Regions from separate parts of the Planococcus alkaliphilus genome, predicted to be linked through region 2. Evidence: riboswitches for the same ligand, from Rfam matches in the RefSeq annotation. Region 2 holds a riboswitch; the other holds the start of a gene.
The links. Region 2 has a riboswitch for FMN ahead of AC2EXB_RS11580 (ECF transporter S component). Riboswitches for the same ligand answer to the same signal wherever they lie in the genome.
Positions count from the first base shown of each region.

Region 1 (4,212 bases), 1.0 Mb from region 2:
CGCGGTCTAGGCAATAGCGGTTTCCCGGTACGGATTTTCAATTTGCCGGAAATTATCGTGGTCACTTTGGAGAAAGCTTAGTGCTTGCCCTATTTTGCCGGAATTCCAAACTTTACATTATTGAAAACTCCATCAAATAAAAGCGTGCTATAATCGGATTGAAAATGGAATTCCATGAGCAGCAAGGAGGCGTTTGTCATGATAAAAAAGAAAGAAGTATCGCTTCATCCTTACTCATCAAAAGTGGCTGTCACGTATGACTTGCCATCCGATCAGCTTGAATTTACCGGTCTTCCCCAAGACATCATTGAACGGGATGCGGAAAATCCGCTAAAGCATTTAATCATCATCAAAGCGCGTGATGAAGTGGCTGGATTTTTCGAGCTTGATGAATCCGATGACCGAAAAAAATACTCCAATAATCCCAGGGCTTTATTGCTTCGCGGCTATTCAGTAAACCCTAAATTCCAAGGCAGGGGAATCGCTACAGGCTCAATTTACGCCCTCCCGGAATTTATAAGAAAAGAATATCCGCAATTTGATGAAATTGTGCTCGGTGTGAATGCGCGGAATCTTGCGGCGCAGCGGGTTTATGAGAAAGCCGGATTTGAGGATACCGGCCGGCGCTTGATGCGTTCAAAAGGTGAGCAAATTGTTATGTGTCTAAGAGTTGAACAAGCCACTGAAAGTGCTTGATAAAAAGAAGGGCTGTCCACAAGTCGAATAACGACTTACCGGACAGCCCTTTTTTATGCAGCGAAGTATAAATGTTTATGCAAACTGCATCCAGGATTAAAGGAAGAATTACAAGACGGGCATTCAGAACGGCATTCCAAATACTCCGTAATACTCAATTCGTAGCCGCAGCTGCCGCAAAGAATCGCTTTTTCATGAAAAAGCTCCAAAGGCCATACTTGATGTTGGCCGCATCCGACCGCTTGATGGCATTCAAAGCAAGGGTAGTAGATTCCGCAGCAATAAAATTTAATGGCAATGCGGTCTACTTCTGAATGGTAATGCCGACAGCGGGTTTCGGGGTCTACATCCAATCCTTTTACAGTCATTTCGTGTGTCATTCTTTTCACCCCTTTTTTCAAAAAAATTTTCAATATAATCGGATTCCTCTTTTAATTATGTTACCCTTATAACGACAAATAATCGAATCAAATTCTTCGGGGCAAGGTGAAATTCCTTACCGGCGGTGAGCAGGAAACTGTAAGTCCGTGACCCGATCTTTAAGCAAATGTAAGCTGCAGGCATCCCCGCCTGAGTTTTTGCATCGCCCAGCTCCGGCATTCGCCGGTTTCGGACATGCACGTTTGCTGTCGTTGAAAAGCGGTGGAGCTGGTGAAAATCCGGCACCGACAGTGAAAGTCTGGATGGGAGAAGAATTTGAAGGCTTATTTTGTTATGCACTTTTTTTATAAATAGCTTACATTTTCATTTCGCAGCCAAGAAATGAAGCTTATTTAGTGTACGCTTTTTACGGTGCCGATTAAAAAGTGTATTTTACCCTCTCTTGTTTTTCCTTTCCTTGCCACCCGACAGCCCCTTGGTGGAAAGAATCCAATTTAGCAACATCGAAAGGGTGTCTCTGACACCAAAGAACCCAGCATATCAGAAATACAGGTGTTTTTTTGGTATGCACAAAAATAGGCCAGCGTATGGCCAAGCGTTAAAAGAGGAGCGTGATGCATTTGTTTACCGGGATTGTAGAAGAAGTCGGAAAGATCTCTTCCGTTCAGTCCAAATCGCAATCATTGGAACTGGTGATTTCCTGTTCGTTGATTTTAGAAGATATGAAGCGGGGCGACAGTATAGCGGTCAACGGAGTCTGCCTGACGGTTTCAAGTTTTGCCCATCAGTCATTTACTGCCGATGTCATTCCAGAGACTTTCAAATCTTCGGCGCTAAAAGAGCTGGCAAGCGGTTCACCCGTTAATTTAGAACGGGCGATGCCGGCAAATGGACGATTTGGCGGCCATTTCGTCAGCGGCCATATTGATGGGGTCGGCAAGATTCGAGCTGTTAGAAAAGAAGCGAATGCTTGGACAAAAGAAATTGAGATAGAGCCCGCATTGATGAAATACATGATGAATAAAGGTTCGGTTGCAATTGATGGGACTTCTTTGACTATTTTCGGATTAGGAGCTCGGTCGATTATCATCTCCTTAATTCCGACGACCCAAGAAGATTCAGTGCTTGGCAATAAAGGAATCGGTGCACAAGTAAATATCGAATGCGATTTGCTCGCGAAATATACAGAGCGAATTCAACAGACTGCGCCTAAAATGACGCGTAATTGGTTAGCTGAAAATGGATTCTAATGGAGGTGGAAGTCTTGTTCTATAAAGTTGAAGAAGCCGTGAGTGATTTGAAAGCAGGAAAAGCTGTGATTGTGATTGATGATGAAAACCGTGAGAATGAAGGTGACTTTATTGCCTTGGCTGAATTTGCTACACCTGAAATCATCAATTTAATGGCTGCCGAAGGAAGAGGCTTAATCTGTGCTCCGATTGACGAATCAATTGCGGCTCGATTAAACATGCCCTTGATGACGGATGAAAACACAGATGAGTTTGGAACTGCATTTACGATCAGCATTGACCATAAAGAAACGACAACCGGCATCAGTGCCTTTGAACGTTCCCATACGATTAAAAGTTTGGCGGATCCATCGGCGCAAGCGCGCGACTTTAACCGGCCCGGCCATGTATTCCCGTTGATTGCCAAAAGCGGCGGGGTGCTTACCCGTACCGGACATACTGAAGCGGCAGTGGATTTAGCGAAACTCGCCGGTTCTGTTCCGGCTGGCGTCATATGCGAAATCTTGAAACCAGATGGTACGATGGCGCGTGTCGATGATTTACAGGAAGTGGCCGAACGCTTAGGGCTGGGAATTTTGACGATTGAATCATTGGTTGCATATCGCAAAGAACGCGAAATGGCCATTTAAAAAATATGCTGAGTGCGATAAAAAATTTACATTAGCGATTGCTGATATTAAAAAGGAGTAGATAGAATGGCTGTACATTACGAAGGTTATTTGAATGGTGAAGGATTGCGGATCGGAATAGTGGTGGGGCGCTTTAACGAGTTCATTACAAGCAAATTGCTGAGCGGCGCAGAAGATGCGCTAAAGCGCCACGGAGTGAATGAAGATGATGTAGCGGTTGCTTGGGTACCGGGTGCTTTCGAAATTCCGCTTGCAGCGAAGAAAATGGCGCAAAGCGGAAAGTACGATGCGATTATCACGCTCGGAACGGTTATTCGCGGCGCAACGCCCCATTTTGACTATGTCTGCAGTGAAGCAGCGAAAGGAGTTTCTAGAGTTAGTGACAACGCAGGAATTCCGGTCATCTTCGGCGTCTTGACGACCGATTCGATTGAACAGGCGATTGAACGGGCTGGCACAAAAGCTGGGAATAAGGGCTGGGAATCGGCTGCAGGCGCGATTGAAATGGCTAACTTGATGAAAAAATTGTCATCTATATAAGTTGAACTAATAACTTTTCCCTGTCGATATTACGCAAAACAGCTGCGCTTGCCGCGGGCTCGCGTTCGCCTGGAGCGATTTCATCGCACTACAATTAATTTAGTTCAACCTATATAGGCTCCGGAGCTTTTGCTCCGGAGTTTTTTTGTAGTCAAGACTGGTTTTGAAATAGCTTAGGAAACTAAATAAGGGGAAAGGGGATGGTAAGAGACTATTGAATGGAGGTCAAGGCAATGGCTTATGTCGATATTGGCACAAAGTTATTTTTTGGATTGATCGCTTTATTGGTGGTTACCCGGCTGCTGGGCAAAAAGGAAATGTCCCAGCTGACGCCTTTTGATTTTATCTATTCGATTGTATTGGGCGGTATTTTAGAAGAAAGCATCTACGATGACAAAGTTTCAAGTTTGCATGTGTGGTTTGCGGTAGCGGTATGGGGTGCTATGCTTTTCACTATTGAAAAACTATCTCAGAAGTACGATCGGATTCGCGTCTTGCTAAAAGGAGAATCCTCTATTTTAATCCGCGATGGAGAATTCAATATCAAAGAATTGAATAAGAATCATTTGGAAATGGAGCAATTGCGCGTCATGCTCCGCCAACAAGGCGTCTTCTCGCTGCGGGAAGTGCGGGATTTATACCTGGAACCTGGAGGCACCGTTAGTTTAAGGAAATATCCAGAGTTCGGCGAAGTGACTCCTGCTATGATGGAGTTG
Region 1 is NZ_CM168060.1:3,164,060-3,168,271, reverse strand. Features, by position in the region: gene AC2EXB_RS16500 (metallophosphoesterase) at 1-81, shown strand, start outside; gene AC2EXB_RS16495 (GNAT family N-acetyltransferase) at 199-696, shown strand; gene AC2EXB_RS16490 (CHY zinc finger protein) at 750-1,076, opposite strand; FMN riboswitch at 1,165-1,395, shown strand; gene ribE (riboflavin synthase) at 1,698-2,327, shown strand; partial or broken gene ribB (3,4-dihydroxy-2-butanone-4-phosphate synthase) at 2,342-2,953, shown strand; gene ribH (6,7-dimethyl-8-ribityllumazine synthase) at 3,023-3,496, shown strand; gene AC2EXB_RS16470 (DUF421 domain-containing protein) at 3,730-4,212, shown strand, end outside.
Region 1: linked by a shared signal. The riboswitch ahead of ribE (riboflavin synthase) and the one ahead of AC2EXB_RS11580 (ECF transporter S component) in region 2 are both predicted to bind FMN.

Region 2 (4,212 bases):
TTTTTTTCAATTGGGCGACTTGGTCTTGCATTAGCGACAAGAGCGGCGACACAATCAGAACACTTCCAGGCAGCAGATAAGCCGGCAATTGGTAGCACATTGATTTGCCCATTCCAGTAGGCAGTAAAGCGATCACATCATTCCCCGCCACCACTTGTTCGATGATTTCTTTTTGGCCAGGCCGAAAAGATGTGTAACCGTATGTTTGATAGAGCAATTCTTCCAGTTTCATTTCACTTCCTCCTTTATAGCTAAAGCTAGGCGAATTTGAAAATAACTGGCAGCTGGGATTTTGTCTTTTATATTCCGTAATCTTTTTGTCTGTTCAGCTTTGCTGATATCCGTAATTTCCCTATACAATTCCGGGCTTAAAAACGCCGAGTAATCAAATAGCGGATCGTTCATGGCAAGTTCAACAAAATGATCTTCAATGGTACTGGTTTTCAATTGCCGGATTGAAGAGATTTCATTCAGTGAGTATCCTTCTTTGAATAGCTTTTCCGTTCTTCTCGTGGATTCTGTCAAAGAGGATAATTCGACAATATTTTCTTTCATTCCATTTAATAAGGGATGCCGCTTTTCTTCTATCGTTTCCAGCCAAGCATGCAAGCTTTCAATCACGGCTAATCGGGCATCTAAGACATATATCCCTTGGATATCTGCGATTTGCTCCCAAGTAAGCCCGCCCCATCCGAAACCGCTTAAACGCTGCATCAGCGCGTTTTTATGGCCATCGCTTACTTCAAGGGCTTGAAGGCTATCGAGAATTTCCGCCTTTAACTTAGTGACGGATTCCAAGTCACGGAAATGGATGGCCTTTAAATACCTTTTCACCCATCCTTGGATGTCCTCAGAATTGTCGATTGGATCGAATTTATTGATCGATTGGCTCGTATGGGAAAGAGTCTGGATCACCAAAGACAGGCGATTGAAGAAAATCATCTCATTCCCTCTGTACTTCCAGCCGTTTAAGCTGGTAGTGGGCAGCGGAAGGGTCAATGCTTGCTCAGTCAAATCAATGACGTCTTCATTGAAGCGTATGTATTTTTTGTTGATCAAACCTTTTACTGCTTGATCATAGACCTTTTTCTCCAACTTTGGCATCAAGCCAAAATAAGGATGCAATTTATAATAACCGACATCTTGAATTGTTTGGCCTGACTTTTTCCCTTTAATGATGTGATAAGGAGCTGATAATGTCCGCTCCAGATTTATGGTTTTCATGATGGCAATTACGAGTTCATCAAATAACAAGAGCGGTCCCCCTAGCGTTTTTGGTTGAAAATCTTCACAAACACCTTTAGAATGAATACGATAGTATAACTGAACTTGTTCGGAGATAAAGGAGAGGAAAATAATTATGGCTAAGTATACCATTGTCGATAAGGATACATGTATCGCTTGCGGCGCTTGCGGAGCTGCTGCACCTGACATTTATGACTACGACGACGAAGGAATTGCGTTCGTTATTCTAGATGATAACATGGGGACTGAGCAAGTTCCAGACGAATTGGAAGAAGACATGGAAGATGCATTCGAAGGCTGCCCAACTGACTCCATTAAAGTTGCGGATGCCCCGTTTGAAGGCAATCCATTAAAATACGAAGACTGATTATAACTACGCGCATGTAAGGCTTTTGCCTTGCATGCGTTTTTTTGCAGGAAAAAAGCAGGGAAGCCACTGACCTCGCAAGCTTCGGTCAATGGCTTCCCTGCTTTTTTAAATTTATGATTCGTAATAAAGCCGCTGTTTTTCAATCCAGGAGTACATGCTATTGAAGATCAATAAGACAACAGCAGCAAGTGCAATTCCTTTAATCAGATTGAAAGGCAGGATACCGAGCACGATTGTGCCGAATAGGGCATTGCCTGTTTCAGCCGGCATATTTAAGAAGTAAGTGTACATCGGCAAGAAAACCAAATAATTCAAGAGGCTCATACCGATAGCCATGGACAATGTTCCAGCAGTTAACCCGATGATCATTCCTTTTTTAGAAGCAATTCTGCGGTAAATCACATAAACGGGTGTAATGAACAGAATGCTGGTCGCAAAGTTTGCCAGATGGCCGACTGGCACTCCTGTCGGGCTTCCTGCAAATAGCCAGTCCAGTACGTTTTTGAAAAACGCTACTAGGATTCCGGCAACCGGCCCCATTGTGATTGCGGCGATCAAAGCCGGCACATCACTGAAATCAACTTTCAAAAATGCGGGTAATGCTGGTAATGGAAAGTTAAAAAGCATCAAAATAAATGAAATACTGCTCAACATTCCGATTACAATCATGGATTGTAATTTTTTGTTCTTCATATTCCTCTCTCCTTGTCGTGATTCACCAGAAGAAAGGCTTGGACTATGCTGCTACATAAAAAACCCCTTAAGCAAACTTCACTTAAGGGAGAAAAGGCACACTTAAAATAGCATTCCGTTTATATGTAAACGATACACGTCCGCACCTTCACCTTCTCCCATCCAGACTATACTGTCGGCTTTGGAATCTCACCAAATCCTGCGTTTTACGGCTCGCGGGCTTAAGGACTGCTGTCCAATTACCGCCGGTAGGGAATTGCACCCTGCCCCGAAGATGAATCGATATTTTGTTATGTCCTAATATTAGTAGAAAAAAGGCATAATGTAAACATAAATGCTTCACATTATGCCTTTTTATTTATTTTTTCTTTTAATTTAGCGGCCATTGAAGTTCGTTGGGCGCTTCCGGTACAGGAAGCGGCTCCTGGAAATTAAACTCCTGCCATTCGTTTTGCGCCATCCCCGCTAATTCAACCGGTTTTTCGAACGATTTCGCAGTCAACGAAAAATTCTCAATCATTTTCCGAACGGCCTGCTCATTGAAGCTACTGAAATCCAGCGGCTCAGAAAAATTGATTGTTATCGATTCATCATTTTCTACAACTTCATATTCCACATCCTGCAAAATGGAGCTTTCGAGAAAATCATTCGGTGAATTTTCAAGTGCAGCTAGCGCATCAGAAGCAGACTCATAGACCATTCCATAATCGGGTACAGAATAGACATTGCCGTCAGCAGCTGTATAAGAATAGTAGGCATGCTTTTCCGGTGCTGTTAGAATCGGCTCCATAGCTCCTACCTGATCGAATTCAGCTGGATTCCCTTGCTCATCGATTACGCGAATTTCATCCATATCTTTAAATGTTTCCTGGAGGGTTCTTGTGTAGACTTCAATGCTTGCCGAGGCCATATCGTATTGATGATCGGCCGGCAGCACGTGTTCTGCCACTCTGCCATTTTCAGAAAGCTCGCCAAGCAAAGGATGGTACTCATCAAATCCTAAAGCCTGCTCATCCAATTTGCCCGCATAGCGGTTATACATATCAATGGATGAAGGGCTCGCCTGTGAAAAATCCTGAGCAATCTGTTCGTTTGGAATTAAGAAAGACACCGGAATAACAAATGCATTTTCATTCAATCCGATCGTAAACAGCGTGTTGCCGTTCAAATCATCTTCATATATTGCCTGTGTTCCGGCAGCTTCTCCGCTTTCTTCTACACCAAAACTTTCGATCGAATTAGCTCCCTCCGAACTTTCCGCTTCCGGTATAGCCTGTTCGTTTACATTGTTTGCATCTGATGTGACCGCTTCATCTTTTGAACTTTCCGAACCGCTGGAATCAGATGCGCTATTCATGCCATTTTGGCTGATAATGGAGGCGATTAAAACGCCAACCGTGATAAATGCCAAAGCCGCGACCAAAAATGGCAGCCACCGCTTTGGTTTTTTCTTCACAGGCGATGCCTGGTTTAACCGCATATAAACTTCTTCTTTAGACCGTTCGTCTTTAATCTGCGGGAACTCCCTCAGCATACTTTCAATCTGGTCATCGTCCCATTGCTTATTCGGCATGCGCTTCTCCCCCTTCCATAGAGGATAATTTTTCACGGAGCGACTTAATGGCACGGTGTTGCGTCGTCTTTACTTTGCCTTCGGTCCAGCCGAGGACTTCCGCCGTTTCAGCGATCGATAAATCTTGGAAAAAGCGCATAATGATGACCATTTTCTGATCGCCTGTACACAAATCCAAAGTTTTATACAGCAAAATCTTATCTTCATTCAATAACGAAACTTCTTCCGGTATTTTCTCCGGGGAAACCAATTGTTGGGTTTCCCAATCGAAATGTTCCATCGAATGCTTCTGGCGCACCGCAGCTTTTCGGAAATGATCAATCGCTACATT
Region 2 is NZ_CM168060.1:2,152,690-2,156,901, forward strand. Features, by position in the region: gene AC2EXB_RS11565 (RecQ family ATP-dependent DNA helicase) at 1-232, opposite strand, end outside; gene AC2EXB_RS11570 (YpbB family protein) at 229-1,254, opposite strand; gene AC2EXB_RS11575 (ferredoxin) at 1,361-1,612, shown strand; gene AC2EXB_RS11580 (ECF transporter S component) at 1,727-2,308, opposite strand; FMN riboswitch at 2,455-2,588, opposite strand; gene AC2EXB_RS11585 (hypothetical protein) at 2,679-3,881, opposite strand; gene sigX (RNA polymerase sigma factor SigX) at 3,871-4,212, opposite strand, start outside.